DNA from 3 places in the Flavobacterium sp. WC2430 genome. Region 2 is predicted to be linked to each of the others. Evidence: riboswitches for the same ligand, from Rfam matches in the RefSeq annotation. Region 2 holds a riboswitch; each other region holds the start of a gene.
The links. A riboswitch is a leader RNA that binds a small molecule or an ion and turns the genes downstream of it on or off. The one in region 2 is predicted to bind S-adenosylmethionine.

Region 1: it holds a riboswitch for S-adenosylmethionine, as region 2 does, so the genes downstream of both, AB3G36_RS11775 (Na+/H+ antiporter NhaC family protein) here and AB3G36_RS05865 (homocysteine S-methyltransferase family protein) in region 2, are expected to answer to the same signal.
Region 3: it holds a riboswitch for S-adenosylmethionine, as region 2 does, so the genes downstream of both, AB3G36_RS02940 (hypothetical protein) here and AB3G36_RS05865 (homocysteine S-methyltransferase family protein) in region 2, are expected to answer to the same signal.

The regions. Positions count from the first base shown of each region.
Region 1 covers NZ_CP162007.1:2,684,220-2,690,691, reverse strand. The annotation lists gene AB3G36_RS11785 (hypothetical protein) at 1-886, opposite strand, end outside; gene fabG (3-oxoacyl-[acyl-carrier-protein] reductase) at 957-1,703, opposite strand; gene AB3G36_RS11775 (Na+/H+ antiporter NhaC family protein) at 1,889-3,211, opposite strand; SAM-I-IV-variant riboswitch at 3,271-3,367, opposite strand; gene AB3G36_RS11770 (hypothetical protein) at 3,486-3,908, opposite strand; gene sucD (succinate--CoA ligase subunit alpha) at 3,997-4,869, opposite strand; gene AB3G36_RS11760 (nuclear transport factor 2 family protein) at 4,954-5,316, opposite strand; gene AB3G36_RS11755 (UDP-3-O-(3-hydroxymyristoyl)glucosamine N-acyltransferase) at 5,319-6,248, opposite strand; gene efp (elongation factor P) at 6,327-6,472, opposite strand, start outside.
Region 2 covers NZ_CP162007.1:1,356,763-1,363,234, reverse strand. The annotation lists gene metH (methionine synthase) at 1-2,226, opposite strand, end outside; gene AB3G36_RS05865 (homocysteine S-methyltransferase family protein) at 2,562-3,563, opposite strand; SAM riboswitch class I at 3,837-3,956, opposite strand; gene AB3G36_RS05860 (NAD(P)/FAD-dependent oxidoreductase) at 4,049-5,101, opposite strand; gene AB3G36_RS05855 (bifunctional precorrin-2 dehydrogenase/sirohydrochlorin ferrochelatase) at 5,287-5,868, opposite strand; gene cobA (uroporphyrinogen-III C-methyltransferase) at 5,855-6,472, opposite strand, start outside.
Region 3 covers NZ_CP162007.1:688,321-694,792, forward strand. The annotation lists gene AB3G36_RS02930 (N-6 DNA methylase) at 1-1,991, opposite strand, end outside; gene AB3G36_RS02935 (helix-turn-helix transcriptional regulator) at 2,052-3,050, opposite strand; SAM-I-IV-variant riboswitch at 3,323-3,420, shown strand; gene AB3G36_RS02940 (hypothetical protein) at 3,388-3,795, shown strand; gene AB3G36_RS02945 (hypothetical protein) at 3,804-4,187, shown strand; gene AB3G36_RS02950 (hypothetical protein) at 4,162-4,761, shown strand; tRNA gene AB3G36_RS02955 (tRNA-Leu) at 5,362-5,441, opposite strand; gene AB3G36_RS02960 (ribose-phosphate pyrophosphokinase) at 5,730-6,472, shown strand, end outside.

The sequences.
Region 1 (6,472 bases), 1.3 Mb from region 2:
TTATAGCGATATTGGTCTTTTGATCAATTACTTCTACTGCAAATTTCTTCGTATTGTTATAGGTATTCACCTCTTTTTCTTTTGACGAAAGTGTCGCTTTAAACACTTGAGAACCTATTCTATTGGCAGGCAATAATACAGTAGCAACTGCTGTTTTTTTAGTAGCCGAAAAGGAAATATTTTGTTTACTTAAAATCGTGTTTCCTTGCGAAATGCTAAAATCAGCTATAGTATTTTTATCCCCTGAATATTGAAAAAATACTTCTACAGGAAATTTATTTTTATAAAATGCATATTTATTGACATTCAGCTGCGTGATTTTTAAATCCATCACTTTTGCAGTATCTCCTACAACTAATGGGAAAACTTTATTATTTGCATCAAAACTGTACACATATTTATTACCATTGGTTTGGTTTCCGTCTGTGATAATAACGGTTGGAAAAACTGCATTTTTATTGATGCTTCTTAAATCTTTAGCTATTGCATCTAAATTCGTTTGATGTCCTTTAAAATCAAATTTTTCCGAAGGTTCAAAATCAGCATCAAATCGATAGGACTGAACATCAAATTTATCTTGTAAATCGGTATTCGAAACTAAAGCTGTATATAATTCTTGCGCTTTATTATTCGCTTTAAGCGCTACAATTGAACTCGAATTATCAACTACAATAGGTAAAGGTGTTTTTACTATCTCTAAGGTACTTGTTGTTATAACTGGATTTATCAGCAACAATAATATCCCGAAAATGGAAGCAAAACGCAATAAAGCCAAAAACAAATTCAATTTTGATTTGTTTTTGGCTTTAAAATAATATTGAAAAAATGACAAACCTCCTGCAATTACTATAGAAAGTACTATCAAGAGAATCGTGTTTGTTGTCATTCTTTTTTATTTGATTAAAATTGAAGAAATTAAAGATTGAAAAATTTGAGAATCTTTAAATTTTTAAATCTTAAGTAAGCATTCCTCCACATACATTCAATACTTGCCCAGAGATATAAGAACTCATATCTGAAGCTAAGAATAGACATGCATTAGCAACATCTTCAGTAGTACCACCACGTTTTAACGGAATTCCATCTCTCCATCCTTGAACCACATCGTCATTCAATTTGGCAGTCATTTCAGTTTCAATAAATCCAGGTGCAATCGCATTACAACGAATGTTACGAGAACCCAATTCTAATGCTACTGATTTAGTAAAACCAATAACTCCAGCCTTAGAAGCCGCATAATTCGTTTGTCCCGCATTTCCTTTTACCCCTACTACACTACTCATATTGATGATAGAACCTGCACGTTTTTTCAAGAATGTTTTTTGAACTGCCTTAGTCATATTGAAAACCGACTTCAAATTCACATCAATTACTTTGTCAAAATCCTCTTCAGACATACGCATTAGCAAATTATCCTTTGTAATTCCAGCGTTATTGATTAAAATATCAACAGTACCAAATTCAGCAATTACAGCTTCAACCATAGTTTGCGCTTCATTAAAATCAGCGGCATTTGATTGGTATCCTTTCGCTTTTATTCCCAAAGCATTCAATTCATTTTCTAATGCTAAAGCCGATTCTACAGATGAACTGTAAGTAAACGCAACATTTGCACCGTGTTTTGCAAAAACCTCTGCAATTCCTTTTCCAATTCCACGACTTGCGCCTGTTATAATGGCCACTTTTCCTTCTAGTAATTTCATATTCGAAAATTAGTTTAATTTTTATTTGAAGCTATTCCCGCTATTCGCTTCAATCTTTTATGTTTTAAAGAAAAACATAAAAGGATTTCCACTACTATCAGGGCTATCTTAGAGTCGTCAAATATAGAATAATTCCTTTTTTAAAAAAAATTTCAAATTCAATAACATTATAAATCGAACCGATTTTAAATATCTAAAAATCGTTTTACTAATTTATCCCAAAATGAACTATAAATCGCTACCAAAGTAAAAATAAATAAAAATAGATGATACCACGCATTCCCAAGCAAATCCATAAAATCAAGTTTCCCATTAGCAAAACTTAAAATCAAAAGTACTTGCGCACCATAAGGCAAAATTCCTTGAATAACACAGGAAAAAATATCAAGAATAGCGGCTGTTTTTTTAGAACTTAAATTGTATTCGTCGTTAATTTCCTTGGCAATTCCTCCAGTAATCACAATTGAAACCGTATTATTAGCAATAGCTACATTGGTAAAACCCACTAAAGCCCCAATCCCCGCTTGGGCTGATTTTTTACTCTTAATGCGTTTTTTTATTTGGTACAATAAAAAATCAATACCTCCAGCCTTATCCACCATAGCGGCTAAACCTCCAGTCAGCATCGATAGCAAAAAGATTTCGGTCATACTGGTGAATCCTTCATAAATTTTTCGCGCAAATTCCATTAACGTAAAATGATTTCCAAAATACCCAATTAATCCAGCCAATATAGTTCCAATAATCAAGGTAGAAAATACATCAACACCAACCAATGCAAGTACAATTACTAAAATATAAGGTACAATTGCAATCCATTCAAAACTTGTTTTAGGAATAGCTACTGCAGTAATATCAGAATTCAATCCCAAATAAAAGAATACTGCGATTGTTATAATAGCAGCAGGAAAAGCAATGAATAAATTGATTTTAAATTTATCTTTCAATTCACAACCTAAGGATTGTGTCGCAGCAATTGTCGTATCGGAAATCATAGATAAATTATCACCTAACATGGAACCTCCTAATAAAGCACCAGCAATCAAAGGCAATGAAGCGCCACTAGAATTAGCCAAATCAACTGCAATTGGCCCAATTGCCACAATTGCACCTACAGAAGTTCCTGTAGCTGTTGATAAAAAAGCGGCTATCAAAAAGATCCCCAACGGAAAGTAAGCCACATCTACAGTATTAATTCCAAGACTTACCACGGCATCAACACCTCCCATTGCTTTACTAACCACTGCAAAAGCACCTGCTAATAGATAAATCAAACACATAGTCATAATTTTACTCTCTCCGCAACCTGCAATCAAGGTGGTTACTTTTTCATCAGCTGAACCTTTAAACAGTAAAAAAGCAGCAATAATTCCAATTAAAACCGCTATTGGAGCAGGTAAAGCATAAAAGTCATCAAGCCAAATTCCAGCTCCTAAAAAAGTAAAAATAAAAATCAATAAAGGAATTAAAGCGTAAGCACTTCCCCTTTTTTTCAATAAATGAGTCATAAATCAGTTTTAAAAATGATAGTATTATGACGAAAACTAAAGCAAAAAAAATGGGAATGTAAAACAACATTTTTTCCAAAGGATTTGGCTTATCGTTTTAGCACCTTGCTCGTTGTTGCAGGTTGCTATCTCATTATGAGATTCGTGATAACGGCTGCAAAAGTAAATATTATTTTATATAAAAAGCAATAGTAAAGTAGATTTTATAATTTAAAACCAAAAAAGCCTTACCGAAGTAAAGCTTTTTATAATTAAATTATAATTTTGTAACTGACTAGAAAGCCACATTCCATTTTGGTAATCTTCCATTTTCATCTAAGAAGTTTTGTAAAACTTGTCCTTCTACAGATGTTGGAATCCCTTTAGATTTCTCGTTGAAAGTTTCGTACCAAACCACTTCCAAAGTGCTAATATCCTCTTTTACCATTTGTGTTGGCCAAGAATATTTTCTTCCTGTTTTTGCAAACTGGTGTCCTTCAACAATCTTTTCTTTCAAACCACCATTTTTGATTTTCAAAGACCCATCGTTTTGAACAGTTCCTGTAGAACCCACCATGATTAACTCTTTTTCATCTGCAACTGCATAAACCAAAAATACACCACTTCCTTCAGAAGCGTTACATACTTGCTCTAAGCTATCGTCTGCTGTAAAAGTGAAGCTATCGCTTACCTTAAACTTTTTTAATTCTTTGTACATCTTTCTTTTGTATTAATATTAAATAAAATGCCTCACAAAAAAAGTGAGGCATTTTTATAATGACTTGAAATCACCACTAATTTTTCAATTATCCGATAACTTCTTTTACTTTTTTTCCAATTTCAGCTGGAGAATCTACAACGTGAATTCCACATTCTCTCATGATTTGTTTTTTAGCTTCAGCAGTATCATCTGATCCACCAACAATAGCACCTGCATGACCCATTGTACGACCCGCTGGAGCAGTAACTCCCGCAATAAATCCTACAACTGGTTTACGGTTACCATCAGCCTTAATCCAATGAGCAGCATCGGCTTCTAATTGACCACCTATCTCACCTATCATAACGATACATTCTGTTTCTGGGTCATTCATCAATAATTCAACTGCTTCTTTAGTAGTAGTTCCAATGATTGGGTCTCCACCAATACCAATTGCAGTCGTAATTCCTAATCCTTGTTTTACAACTTGGTCAGCCGCTTCATATGTTAATGTTCCTGATTTAGAAACAATACCTACAGTTCCTTTTTTAAATACAAAACCTGGCATAATACCAACTTTAGCTTCACCAGGAGTAATGATACCAGGACAGTTAGGACCTATTAACCTAGCATTTCTTTCTTTTACGTAAGCATTTGCTTTGATCATATCAGCTACAGGAATTCCCTCTGTAATAGCGATAATTACTTTTATTCCAGCATCAGCAGCTTCCATAATTGCGTCCGCAGCAAAAGCAGGTGGTACAAAAATGATTGTTGTGTCAGCACCAGCTTGTTCAACTGCATCTTTTACAGTATTGAAAACAGGTCTGTCTAGATGAGTTGATCCTCCTTTACCTGGAGTAACACCACCAACTACGTTTGTACCGTACTCAATCATTTGAGAAGCATGGAAAGTTCCTTCGCTTCCTGTAAATCCTTGAACAATTATTTTGGAATCTTTATTAACTAAAACACTCATGATATATATTTTATGTGATTTTTAAAATTGTGATGCAAAAGTAAGGTTTTGAAAATTATTTTTAGCCCTTTATTATCAAATAAATTAGGATAATTGACTCATTTGATAACCTCTATATAATTTATTGTCTTTTATTTGCCAAATTGCAATAAAATGGGCCAATAACATTTCTTCTCTAGGGTTCTCTATTGTTTTTACAAAATGAGAATAACGAACCGTAACCATATCATTTTCTGAAACGATATGACTTATTCTTACTTTCGAACGAACATACGCTTTACTCAAATCATTAGAGAGACTCAATAAAGAATCATAATCCAACTGGATAAATCCTTTACTACTATTCCAATCTACAATGATATCAGAATGCAAATAATCTTTTAAAATGTCACTATCAATTAGTGCATCTGATTTGTAAAACTTTTGAATAATTTCTTTTGCCGACATAATTATTTCAATTTATTGAGTATCTCAGGTATTCTTTTAATATTGGCCAGTTGTTTCAACTTCTCTCTAGATTCTTCAATTGGTGTACCGAAATAAGTTTTGCCCCCTTCTACCGATTTAGTCACTCCAGTTTGCCCTAAAATTACTGCTTTTTCTCCAATTGTGATGCCACTAGTGGTTCCTACTTGTCCCCAAATCGTAACTTCATCTTTAATAATTACACATCCTGCAATTCCAGTTTGTGAAGCGATAAGACATTTTTTTCCAATCACGGTATCATGACCTACATGTACTTGATTGTCAATTTTTGTTCCTTCTCCAATGATTGTATCACCTGTAACCCCCTTGTCAATTGTACAAAGTGCACCTATACCAACATTGTCTTTAATTACAACTCTACCACCCGAAAGTAATTGATCAAAACCATCTTCACGTTTCTTATAGTAAAAAGCGTCAGCTCCCAAAATTGTACCTGCGTGAATAATTACATTGTCGCCAATAACTGTATGATCGTAAATCGAAACATTAGAATGAATCAAGCAGTTTTTTCCAATTTTAACATGATTACCTACAAAACTATTTGGCTGTACGACAGTACCTTGCCCAATTGTAGCTGAAGTAGAAATCGAAGCGTTTGAAAATTGAAAAGGTTTGAAATGTTTTGTTAAAGTATTAAAATCTCTAAACGGGTCATCAGAAATTAACAATGCTTTTCCAGGAGGACAATCTACTTTTTTATTTATTAAAATGATAGTTGCTGCTGAATTTAATGCTTTATCATAATACTTAGGATGATCAACAAAAACAATATCACCGCGTTCAACAACATGAATTTCATTCATTCCTAAAACTTCAAAATTGTCATTGCCAACATATTCGCATTGAAGCAAATTTGCAATTTCAAGTAAAGATTGTGCCTGTGTAAATTTCATTTATTTATTTTTAGTCTTTGCTTTCAATCACTAATTAAACGCAGCAATTAGTGATTGAAAACTAAAAACGTATAAAAATTATTCCTTAACACGCTCCATGTATGAACCTGAAGCTGTATCTATTTTAATTTTATCTCCTTCGTTAATGAATAAAGGTACATTTACTGTCGCTCCAGTTTCTACCGTAGCCGATTTTGTAGCATTTGTAGCTGTATTTCCTTTAA
Region 2 (6,472 bases):
TTCCGCTGCCCATTCATCAACACCAAAACCGGTAGTCACACAAAAAGCTCCCATATAATCCACTTTCCCATTGTCTTTTGGAGCAATAAAATCAGCTAAAGCGATATTTGGTGCTCCTTTTGTTTTTTGAGATTGTTGGCGTAACGTCAAGAACGTTTGTAATGGTTTTCCGTTTTCGTCCGTCAATTCAATATCATCATCGTTGATTTGATTTGCAGGAAAAATTCCGTAGATTCCTTTGGCTGACAGTTTCTTTTCTTTCAAGATAACGGCTAACATTTCTTGTGCATCCGCAAAAACCGAAGTGGCTTGCTCACCCACAACATTGTCGGTCAAAATCGCTGGATATTTACCAAACAATTCCCATGTTCTAAAAAACGGCGTCCAGTCGATATATGGAACTAGAATTTCTAAATCAACTTCGATCACTTGCTCGCCTATTATATTTGGTTTCACAGGCGTAAAATTATCCCAATCCAATTGCAATTTATTTTTACGGGCTTGCTCAATAGTCAAGAAATTTTTGTCTCGTGAACGATTCAAAAACGTTTCTCTAAATGCATCGTACTCCGCTCTTATATCACTTGCGTATATTTTCTTTTCACTATTCAATAAATTTCCAGCTACCGTTACAGCTCTAGAAGCGTCATTGACGTGAATTACTGTTTCTCTATATTGAGGCGCAATTTTTACAGCAGTATGCGCTCGTGAAGTTGTTGCTCCACCAATCATTACTGGTATTTTTATATTTCTTTTGTCCAATTCTTTAGCCAAATAAACCATTTCATCAAGTGAAGGCGTAATCAATCCACTCAAACCTATGATATCTACATTGTGTTCAATAGCCGCCGCGATAATTTTTTCGGGAGCCACCATTACACCAAGATCAATAATCTCATAGTTATTACAAGCAAGCACCACTGAAACAATATTTTTTCCAATATCATGTACGTCTCCTTTTACAGTTGCCATTAAAATACGGCCTGCAAAACTGGAAACACCATCTTTCTCTGCTTCAATAAAAGGCAATAGATAAGCCACTGCTTTTTTCATCACACGAGCTGATTTAACTACTTGTGGTAAAAACATTTTACCAGAACCAAATAAATCTCCCACCACATTCATTCCCGCCATCAAATTGATTTCGATAACTTCAATTGGTTTTGTAGCTACTAATCGTGCTTCTTCAACATCTTCCTCTATAAATTGATCCACCCCTTTTACAAGTGAGTGTGTAATTCTTTCTTGAACAGTTCCTGAACGCCATTCTTGAACAGCCTTTTCATTACTTTTTACATCTCCTTTTACATTCTCGGCAAAATCCAATAAACGCTCTGTAGCATCATCACGTCTATTCAAAATTACATCTTCAACATGTTCTAATAAATCTTTTGGAATCTCATCATAAATTGAAAGCATTTCTGGATTTACAATACCCATCGTCATTCCATTTTGAATGGCATGATACAAGAAAACGGAGTGCATCGCTTCACGAACAGTATCATTTCCTCTAAAAGAAAACGACACATTACTTACCCCTCCGCTAATGTGCGCATGCGGTAAATTTTCACGAACCCATTTAGTCCCTCTAAAGAAATCCAACGCATTCAAGCGGTGTTCTTCCATTCCAGTTGCAACTGGAAATATATTTAAATCAAAAATAATATCCTGCGCAGGAAAACCCACTTTGTTTACCAAAATATCATAGGAACGTTGGCAAATTTCAACTCGGCGTTCGTAATTATCCGCTTGCCCTGTTTCATCAAAAGCCATGATAATTGCCGCAGCACCGTAACGCTTAATTAGTTTTGCATGGTGAATAAATTGCTCTTCTCCTTCTTTCAAAGAAATAGAATTTACCACACTTTTTCCTTGTACTACTTTTAGACCTGCTTCGATAATATCCCATTTTGAGCTATCAATCATAATAGGCACACGAGAAATATCGGGTTCGGCAGCAATTAAATTTAGGAATTTTGTCATGGCATATTCGCCATCGAGCATTCCTTCATCCATATTAATATCGATGATTTGCGCGCCACCTTCCACTTGCTCTTTGGCAATACTTAGTGCTTCTTCGTATTTTTCTTCTTTGATTAATCGAAGGAATTTTCTAGAACCTGTTACATTGGTACGTTCTCCAATATTCACAAATACGCTATCAGGCGTAATGATTAAAGGCTCTAATCCCGATAATACAAGGTTTTTTCTAGTTTCTTGTGCCATTTTTTATTTTTATTTGTCCTGCAAGGTTTCTAAAACCATGTAGGTTTAACTTTTTATTTCTTATTATTTTGGGCGTGACCCCAAGGGTCGGGCTATTCGTTACAAGTCCTCGCTCTTCCTTCGTCAGGCTGTGGGCTTTTCACTGCTATCCCTCACGCGGGCATTATACTTCAATTGTCATTTCGAGGAACGAATTCTCTCGTCCTACAATCCTGCAAGGTTTTTTTTAACCTTGTAGGTTTATTTATCGATTCACTTTCTCAATTTATACCTACAAGGTTAAAAAAAACCTTGCAGGAAAAGCTATTTACTTATAATGTAGCAGTTATCCCCGTTTACATTGTTGCCGTCGAAACTCTTGGTTTATAATCTTTAGCTATATCAGCAATCAATCTGATATGTTCTGGTGTTGTTCCGCAACAACCGCCTATGATGTTTACTAAATTATCGTCTAAATAGGTTTTAATTTGCGCTTGCATCTCTTGTGGCGTTTCATCGTATTCTCCAAAAGCATTTGGCAATCCTGCATTAGGATGCGCTGATACATTGAAAGAAGTATTTTGTGATAAAGTCTGCAAGTATGGTTTCAACAAATCGGCACCAAGGGCACAATTGAATCCTACACTCAATAATGGAATATGCGAAACCGAAACTAAGAAAGCTTCTACTGTTTGCCCAGAAAGTGTTCTTCCCGAAGCATCAGTAATTGTTCCTGAAACCATGATTGGAATATCAATATTGCGTTCGTCTTTTACTTCTTCGATGGCAAAAAGCGCCGCTTTGGCATTTAAGGTGTCGAAAATAGTTTCTACCAACAATAAATCACTTCCTCCGTCGATTAAAGCTTCTACTTGTTGCTTGTAGGCAATGCGCAAATCATCAAAAGTTACAGCTCTATATCCTGGATCGTTTACATCTGGTGACATACTTGCCGTTCTGTTTGTTGGTCCTATTGAACCGGCTACAAAACGAGGTTTGTCTGGATTTTTGGCTGTAAATTCATCGGCTACTTCACGGGCTAATTTTGCCGATTCATAGTTTAATTCATATACAATATCTTCTAGATGGTAATCGGCCATTCCGATAGTCGTTCCAGAGAAGGTATTGGTTTCAACAATATCAGCTCCAGCTTCAAAATAAGCAGCATGCACCGCTTTTATGGCTTGTGGTTGTGTGAGTGATAGTAAATCGTTGTTCCCTTTTAGAGAATGTGGAAAATCTTTAAAACGCTCTCCACGAAAATCTTCTTCGGAAAAATTGTAGCGCTGCAACATGGTTCCCATAGCTCCATCGAGGATGAGTATGTTTTTTTTAATGGCTTCTTGAATACTTGACATAACTTTTTATTTCTTGTAAACCACAATGATTTGTTGTGATTTATACTTTTGATTATTAATTACAAAAGTTCACTATTGTTTCTTTTTAGCCCTGATTGCAGTGAAAATCCTTTTTATCCTGAATTTAGTTCAGGATCCTGAACTAAATTCAGGATAAAAAGATTGAAACGGAAAGCAGGAAGGATGATGGTAAAAAAGCACCAATCATTCGCTCTAAAAAAATATCGATATGTTGTCAAGAAAAGGTTTGAGAAATACTGTAAAAGTATTCTTGTGTTATCTATCTTGGATGCTGAAACAAGTTCAGCATGAAGTAGAATGTAGCACCTTCTTTAAAGATAAAGGGTTGCTAAGGTTTCATCGGGTCTTTCCCTCCGCCTTTCGTGATAACTTTCAATAAATATAGGAACAGTGCAAAGTAAAGACATAGCGCTAATACTTGCAAGTATTAGCGCTATATTTTTTAACTTGAATGTGATAAATTGTTATACTATAGCTTTTACCACTGCTTTTGGCGCTTCTTTACGAGTTCCGTCAAAACCATCAACACCAGAAACTGTAGTATATTTCAACACATATCGTTTCCCTGGATTGATAATTTGGTACGCTGCCTGGCACATTAATGTTGCTTCATGGAAACCACAAAGAATTAATTTTAATTTACCTGGATAGGTATTCACATCTCCAATGGCAAAAATACCCGGAATATTAGTTTGATAATCTAAAGCATTGTTTACTTTGATTGCATTTTTTTCAATTTCTAATCCCCAATGTCCTATAGGACCTAATTTTGGTGTAAGACCAAAAAGAGGAATAAAGAAATCTGTTTCAATTTTACGATGTGCTCCATTTTCATCAATGTCAATTGATTCAATATGTTCTGCTCCGTTAATTCCTACGACCTCAGCAGGGGTAATCATACGAATTTTTCCGACATCTTTTAATTCTTGTACTTTTTCAACAGAATCTAATGCACCACGAAATTCGTTACGACGGTGAATCAATGTCACCTCTGAAGCTACATCCGTAAGGAAAATACTCCAGTCAAGCGCTGAATCTCCTCCGCCAGCAATTACTACTCTTTTATTTCTAAACTCTTCCGGATCTTTGATGAAGTATTTAATTCCTTTATTTTCATAGAAATCAATTCCATCAATAAGCGGCTTTCTAGGTTCGAAACTTCCTAAACCACCTGCAATTGCAATTACTTTTGCATGAAACTCAGTTCCTTCATTTGAAGTTACAATAAAACTTCCGTCTTCTTGTTTTTCAATTGTTTCAGCACGTTCTCCTAGTGTAAACCCAGGTTCGAATTGCTTAATTTGTTCCATTAGATTATCTACTAAATCTCCTGCTAATACATCAGGAAATCCTGGAATATCGTAAATAGGTTTTTTAGGATATAATTCGGATAATTGACCACCTGGTTGTGGTAAAGCATCTAATATATGGCATTTTAATTTTAATAATCCTGCTTCAAAAACGGCAAATAAACCAGTTGGACCGGCTCCTATTATAAGGATATCTGTTTCAATCATGTTCAATACTTTTATTCCTCCCCCTAGCCCCCTCCCAAGGAGGGGGAGACTGGGTAGAGTTTTTTTTGTTATACTTGTTCTTACTTATTATTCTTTTCACAAAGGAACGAATGAATATCTCAAAAATAAATGATAAATATCATTCGGATTCTTTGTTCTTTAATCTTGACCCTATTATCTCGGTTCTATTCTTTATTCTTTAACGATTCTGTAATTTCATTCATCTTCTGAACTTTCTCTTCGAAATCTCCTTTTAAGGTTTTGCGATATTCGTTTAGATTTTCGACCATTTTATTGATGTCTTCTGGAATAACCTCTTCAAAAAATTCTCGTAATCTTTTGGCTGTTGTTGGTGATTTTCCATTGGTTGAAATAGCAATTTTCACATTCCCTTTGGTCACTATTCCTCCCAAATAATAATCACATAAATCAGGCGTATCGGCAATATTACAAATGAGATATCTTTCTCTAGACAAATTGTAAATCCTTCTATTCACTTCAAGATCATCCGTACAAGCAATAACCATATGCCGTTTTTTGAGCATTTTTTTCTTGAACTTCCTATCGGTCAATGTAACCGTTTCGTGCTTATCTGCCAATGTTACCAATTCAGGTAAAAATCGTGGTGCTACCACCTCAACATTAGCATTTGGACTTGATTTTAACAAAAAACTCAACTTCTCTAGTCCTACATTTCCTCCACCAACAATCAAGACACTAAGATTGTGTAGTTTTAAAAATACGGGATATAATTCATTCCTTTCCATAAACTAATAGTTTGTTATGATTGGATTTTAACTCTTTGTAAAACCCTTTCCTTTTCTTACTATCACCTACTACCGCACCTATTACAATAATGGCTGGAGAACTTAATTTTTGTTCAACAACAATTTTTTGAATCGTGTTTATTGTTCCAATTCCTATTTTTTCCTCTGGAGTCGTACCGTTTTGAATGATCGCTACAGGTGTTTCACCTTTGGATTCTTTTTGGAAAATAGCAACAATTTCTTCTAATTTGCTCATTCCCATCAGTACTACTACAGTAGCTGAAGATTGAGCTGCCAAGGCCACATCAGTTGATAATTGTTGAGCCGAGGTCGTTCCTGTTATTACCCAAAAACTCTCCGAAACTCCTCTTTTTGTCAACGAAATACCTTGATATGCTGGAACTGCGATAGCCGATGAAATTCCAGGAACAACAAATGTAGGAATTCCAAAGCTTTCTACATACTCTATTTCTTCACTTCCTCTGCCGAAAATGAAAGGATCTCCTCCTTTAAGACGAACGACATGACCATAAGTCAAGGCATTATCTACAATTAGTTGGTTGATTTGGTCTTGTGTGTAAGCGTGACATCCTTTCCTTTTTCC
Region 3 (6,472 bases), 670 kb from region 2:
TTTAATAATTCTCCATTACGAATATCATGTAATTTCCATTGAAAATCATTCATACGTTCTTTTAACAAAGTATCAATCGTCGCTTGAAGCTGAAAGGTTTCAATTTTGCCTTTATCAGATTGAATTCTGGCTCCTTCAGTTAATGCCCTTTGGAGGGTTAATGAACCTTGTGTGTCAAAACGTGGAATAACGACTTTGATTCGCATAAAATCCTGCTTTCTTAAATTTGGCATTACCGTCCCTAAAGAAAAAGAATCAACTTGCTTGGTTACATAATCGCTGCTTAGTTGCTGTATTAAGTATGATAAATCAACAATGTCATTATTGATAGTAAATGCATCAATATCTGGAGATATAAAGACAGGATAGTCTAAACTAGCATCAATAAAGCTAGGTTTTAGTTTATTAAAGCGTTTAGAAATCAACAGGGCAGGAGCGGTTAATTTATTAAAAACTCTACTAACGGTATCCTCTGCTAAGGAGTCGATTGCAATAGTATAAAGAAATGAATCGTTTAATAAATCTGAAATTTTAACTAATTTTCCAGATTCATTGTCTGTTCTAACTCTGGGAACTGACGTTAATACATTTGATAATTCAACTAATGTAGATCCTTCAGGAACTTCAAAATCGTAAATTGTTGTTAAATATCTCGGTAAATTGAAATTGAAATCGTTTTCCGCGATCTCAGAATAAGGTACAATTCTTGAAAATTCATTCTCTTCTTTACCATTCTCCCATACATCAGCTATATGGTTGATGTTTTCCGGCATCAGTTTATTTATAAACCTTTCAGATAAATATTCTTTACTTGCGTCGATAATAAAAATTGAATCTCTTTTAAAATCCGGTTTATTCTCAAGTATAATTATAGAACTAGGTATTCCTGTACCATATAATAATTTTGCTGGTAATCCAATTATGCCTTTTATGAAGCCGGATTCCAATAGATATTTACGAATATTTCTTTCAGATCCTCCTCTAAAAAGGACGCCGTTTGATACGACGCAGGCAGCTACACCATTTTCCTTCAAAGATTTAACGATATGCAGTAAAAAAGCAAAGTCACCGCTATTTGTGGGAGGTATTCCAGTAGTGGAATTCCATCTATCGAACATATCACTATGGGGGTCTGTAGACCAATTGTGGACATTAAAAGGAGGATTAGAAACAACATAATCAAACTTTTTAAGTTGAGTTTGAATATGGTTGGATTTATCCATGGAAACATCTAAAAAGCTGGGAAAATTTAAAACATCGCGATTCTCCAAATTATAATCAGTAATTCCATGAAAAAGGAAAGTCAATTTTGCCACGAAGATGTTTTCTGGGATTCTTGTTTCTCCATATATCGTCACATCATCACCACCTTCTTTAAAAACTGAAAATAAAAGACTCCCTGTTCCGCAAACAGGATCATAAATGCTTTTGACACTATTATCTTTTTTGAAACCAATTAGTTTTGCTATTAAAATACCAATTTCATTGGGTGTGGCTGTTCCAGCAGAATACTTGACGCTATTTTCAATAAAAGATTGGTTTACGTGCTCAAATGTGTCAACCCAGATGGTATTTCTTGTATTATCGGACGAAGCATGTCTGTTAGAATAATCTTCAATTAAAAGAATAATATTACCCAGAATAATATCTGAATCATGGTCTTTTCCTAAAACGGAGGCGCTATTAAAATCAATGAAATTTATTACACCATCGAAAATAGGGTTCTCCCTAGCAATAGAATTTAATCGCTTATTTATTTCATTACCAATTGAAGTTCTTTCTTCATAACATAATTTTAAAATAGATTGAAAATCACAATCGGCGGGAATCGTTATATTCAAACCTGTATTAGTGTTTTTATTATCACTAATGTGTCTTAAAAACACCAATGTTAAAATATAGTTTTTTAGACTATCGACCTCAATTTTACCCCGGAGTTTATTTAATAAATTCCAAAAATCACTATTCCAACTATTTTTACTCTCAGACATAAACTTTTATTTAACTAATTACTTTGCAAATGTAAATTGCATTAGTGCATTACACGTGCATTAATAATTATTTTTCATTTTATCGATTCTATCTTCTAGTTTTTCAACTAAAAATTGTGGTTTAATTAGTCTGATTTTTTCTCCAAAAGACAAAATCAATGTTTCCAACTCATAGTTTGGTATTAGGTTTAAGTGAATGAAATACTTACCATCTTGTTCTTTAATTTTCTGTGAGCCGTGAATAGGTTTGGTTTTTAAGTAAGGGACCAGAGACTGGTTAGCTTCAATTACGATCTCTTGGACTTCATCATTTGATACAGTAACTCCCACAACATCTTCGAAATATTCATTAAAGTCGATTTCAGTCTCTATATATTCCTGAGAAGTTTCTTGTATACTTTCTATTCTGTCTAAAGCTAAATTTGTTATAGTTTCATAATCATTGGACTTCCCAAATAAAAACCAACGCATATTATATTGCTTTAAATAATAGGGATGTAGGGAAAGGGTAGTAGCAGTATCTGTTTTGAAATTCTTATATTCAATATTTAAAACCTTTTTATAAAGAATTGCATTATAAAGTTCCGGAATGTATTCCAATCCCTTCAAGTATTCATTTTGTTCAAAACTGATAATAATCTCCTTTTGTTGTTTCAAGTTAAATGTAGATTCTAATCTTGTATTTAGCTCATTGATCCAATTGTATTGTGGTAATCCTTTGAAGCGGTCTAATGTTAACAATGCTTCCCTTAATTGATTTGCTTCTGTTTCATTCAAGGGTTGGTTTGAAATCGAAAAAGAAGGGTTTTGATACCTATAGAAAACTCTTCTCCCTTCTTTGTCTTTTGTGAGTTCAACATTCCAACCTTGTTCACTTTCCATGAATCTTAGATCATCATAGAGTTGTCTTTTTTTAATCCCTTCTTCATTTCCGGAATACTCATAAATTGCTTTATTACATTCTTCGATAAGATCTTCAATAGCGTATTTTCTTCCAGTATTACGGAAGCACTTATCTAAAGTTTGGTATCGGATAATAGCATGTTTATTTGTAGACATGTAAGAATTTAGTTCTGAATTTTATATAACACAATAATACAACAAAGCATAGGAATTAGAATGAGGAAAGCCGTAAAGGATTGCCTTATTTTAGATTAATTCCATGCTCTTTAATTTGTTTTGATTGCATTTGAGTAAAGAAACGATATTTTGTAGGAATTTACTATACCCAGTTTTAGTGATATTCTAAATGATTGTTAAGATAAGGATTCGCTTAATTTATATGTTTTATGGGGTTTTAAGGTCTGGATTTATTTTTAATTTATATATTTGAATATCATTACGAACTAAACTTAAGTAGTAGCAACCTGCGACCACACGCGAAGGTGCTGAAACAATGAGCCTAAACAAAGGAAAAATTATGTTTAAAACACCTCGGTTTATTTCCAAATTAAATACTGCTTTAAAAACAGAAAAGGCTGAAAAAAATCTGTTTAAGATTTATTTAGACCTCGATTTCCAGTTTTATAGTGTCGATTTTGACGAGCTCCACGAAGTCAACTATGTATATGACGAGAAGGAGTTGTACGACCAAAGTATCGCTGGTATTACAACGTTTTTAAAATTTCAAAAACCCAATGGAAGGGATTATGAGTTTTACCCTGATATCTATTATACACAACTAGGTAAAAATCAAAAATATGCTATTATCACGTATTCTTTTACAGGAGCTTATTCTACTAAAGCAGTTGCAATGGTTCAAAGACTGCGATTAGATACTATAGAGATATTTAAACATTCCTAAAAAATATAATGAAAACAAAAGCGATAAAAACTTTTACAGCTGTCATTACCCTTGGACTAGAAATAGGCTATAGCAAAGAGCTTTACAAGAAAAGTTTTTTGATTCAGACCCTTCAGGAGTATCAAAGGCATAGAATTGATGAAGCAAGTATTTATTTAAGTGCTTCAATCACCGAATGTATTATTGTTTTAGGTGGTCAGGAAGAGAAGCATTTAAAGTTAGAATTTATAAACTATCCCAGATTCCCTTTGGATGTTGAGGTGTTTAAAAATGAAATAATAAAACTTGGTTCTCATTTGCTTAATCAGATGCAACAAAACAGAACTGTAATCGTGTTTACAGATGAAACAATTATGTTGGAAGTAGATGAAGGAATTGACCCAAGGATTTAAGAGAGAATTATTTAACTGTAATATTATAATTATGAGAATTTTGTTGTTTTTACTGTCCTATGCTATAGTTCTTTGGCTTTTATTTATTCCTAAAAATATCTTCTATTTAGAAATATATGAATTATTTGGAGATGAATTACCAATTGTTATATTGGCAATATTGCCAATATTTCCAAGTTTGAAAATTTCCTCATATCTAAATAAAAAAATTCAAAATTTAAATATCTATAAATTAACTAATCTTCAAATACTGACAGGGGGCATTGAATTTGTAATTCCAGCCTGTCTATCTTTTTTCCTATTTCAGTATGTTCACAAAATAGAATCATATGGTTATGGCTATTCACATAATATATCCGACACCATTGTCTATGTTTTTTCAGCGCTATTTTTTGTGATTTTGCTTCTTGAATGGATAAGAAGGTATAAATCAGAAAAAGATAAGTATCTAGTTTTCACATACATTTATATTGTAATTATGGTAATTGCATTTATGCTTAGTATAAAATATATTGCACTCATGTTTGAGCCTAACTACTTGCCTTTTGAAGAGTCACAGAAAATTAGAAGATAAGATTATGAATACCTATATCGTTTATTTTTCGCAAAAATAGAGGGATTAAGGACTGTATATAAAGTAGGGGGTTGGTAGTTGAAAAGGAAAACGACTTTAAAAACAGCCACCCCCCTAGGTGAATAATGTTTTTCTTTGATTTGTTTTGAAATTTTATGTTCTTCGCTGGTAGAGGAATTTTGTACCCTATATCAGCTCTTTGTTCCTGTATAGTAAAAACCCCTTTGCTAGGTCAGTTTTATTCCGTTTTTTAGGGCTGAACGGCAATCCTGTCTAGGTTGTTTGCACAATTACAAACTGTCACTTCTTTATCAAAGTAATATTATAACTGACTACTTACTTTGTATAATTGAAAAATGTCATATAAGTTGAAGGAGATGAAAACTATCTTAACAGGAAAAAGACATGAATAGGTGTTTGTATCTATACTTTCAATTTATTCTAAAATTTAAAACACAGCAACTATAATATATAAGAAATTTAAACATTGAAAAATGAGTTTATTTTGCGTGTTTTCTCTTTTGTCGGGCAATGGCCGGACAAATGCCATAAAAAAAAGCCTGTAACACTTGATAAACAAGCAATTACAGACTTTTTAAGTACCCGGAGCCGGAGTCGAACCGGCACGGTTTCCCACAGGTGTTTGAGACCAGCGCGTCTACCAATTCCGCCATCCGGGCTTAGCAGACATGAAATAACAACAGTTATTTCAACGCAATAAAAGAGGAGATTGTAATAAATCAACCATCGATTCCTTTAACACGGTGCAAATGTAAAAAATAATATTAAAAATTCTACTAAAAATACTTAATTTTTTCCTTTCAGAGTTGAATAAATTTTATAAATTTGCACCTCGTTAAAAACGCAACACACAACTAACTACACCCGAGGCGCATACAAACATCTGGCTTAGACAATTGACTAAGCCGAACAGTATGGAGCGTAGCGGAATAAAAACAACAAATTAAATGTCACACCTAGAACCAGAAGCTAAAATTTTTGCTTGTTCACAAAGTGTCTATCTTGCTGAAAAAATTTCTGCAGAATACGGAATACCACTAGGAAAGGTTACCATGTCACATTATAGTGACGGTGAATTTCAACCTTCTTACGAAGAGTCTATCAGAGGGTTACGTGTGTTTATTGTTTGTTCTACATTCCCAAATTCAGATAATTTGATGGAATTATTACTAATGATAGATGCTGCAAAACGGGCTTCGGCTAGACATATAACTGCAGTAATTCCTTACTTTGGTTGGGCTAGACAAGATAGAAAAGACAAGCCAAGAGTTCCGATAGGAGCTAAACTAACAGCTAAGTTGCTAGAAACTGCTGGAGCAACAAGAGTAATGACCATGGATTTGCATGCAGATCAAATTCAAGGATTCTTTGAAAAACCAGTAGATCACCTTTTTGCCTCTACTATCTTTTTACCGTATGTAAAAAGTTTAGGATTGGACAATTTGACAATCGCTTCTCCTGATATGGGAGGTTCAAAAAGAGCGTATGCGTATTCTAAGTTTTTAGAATCGGATGTAGTTATTTGCTACAAACAAAGAAAAGAAGCCAATATTATCGACACCATGGAATTAATTGGTGAAGTAAAAGGTAAAAATGTAATCTTAGTAGATGACATGATTGATACCGGAGGAACTTTGGCGAAAGCCGCTGATTTAATGATGGAAAAAGGAGCATTGAGTGTAAGAGCAAT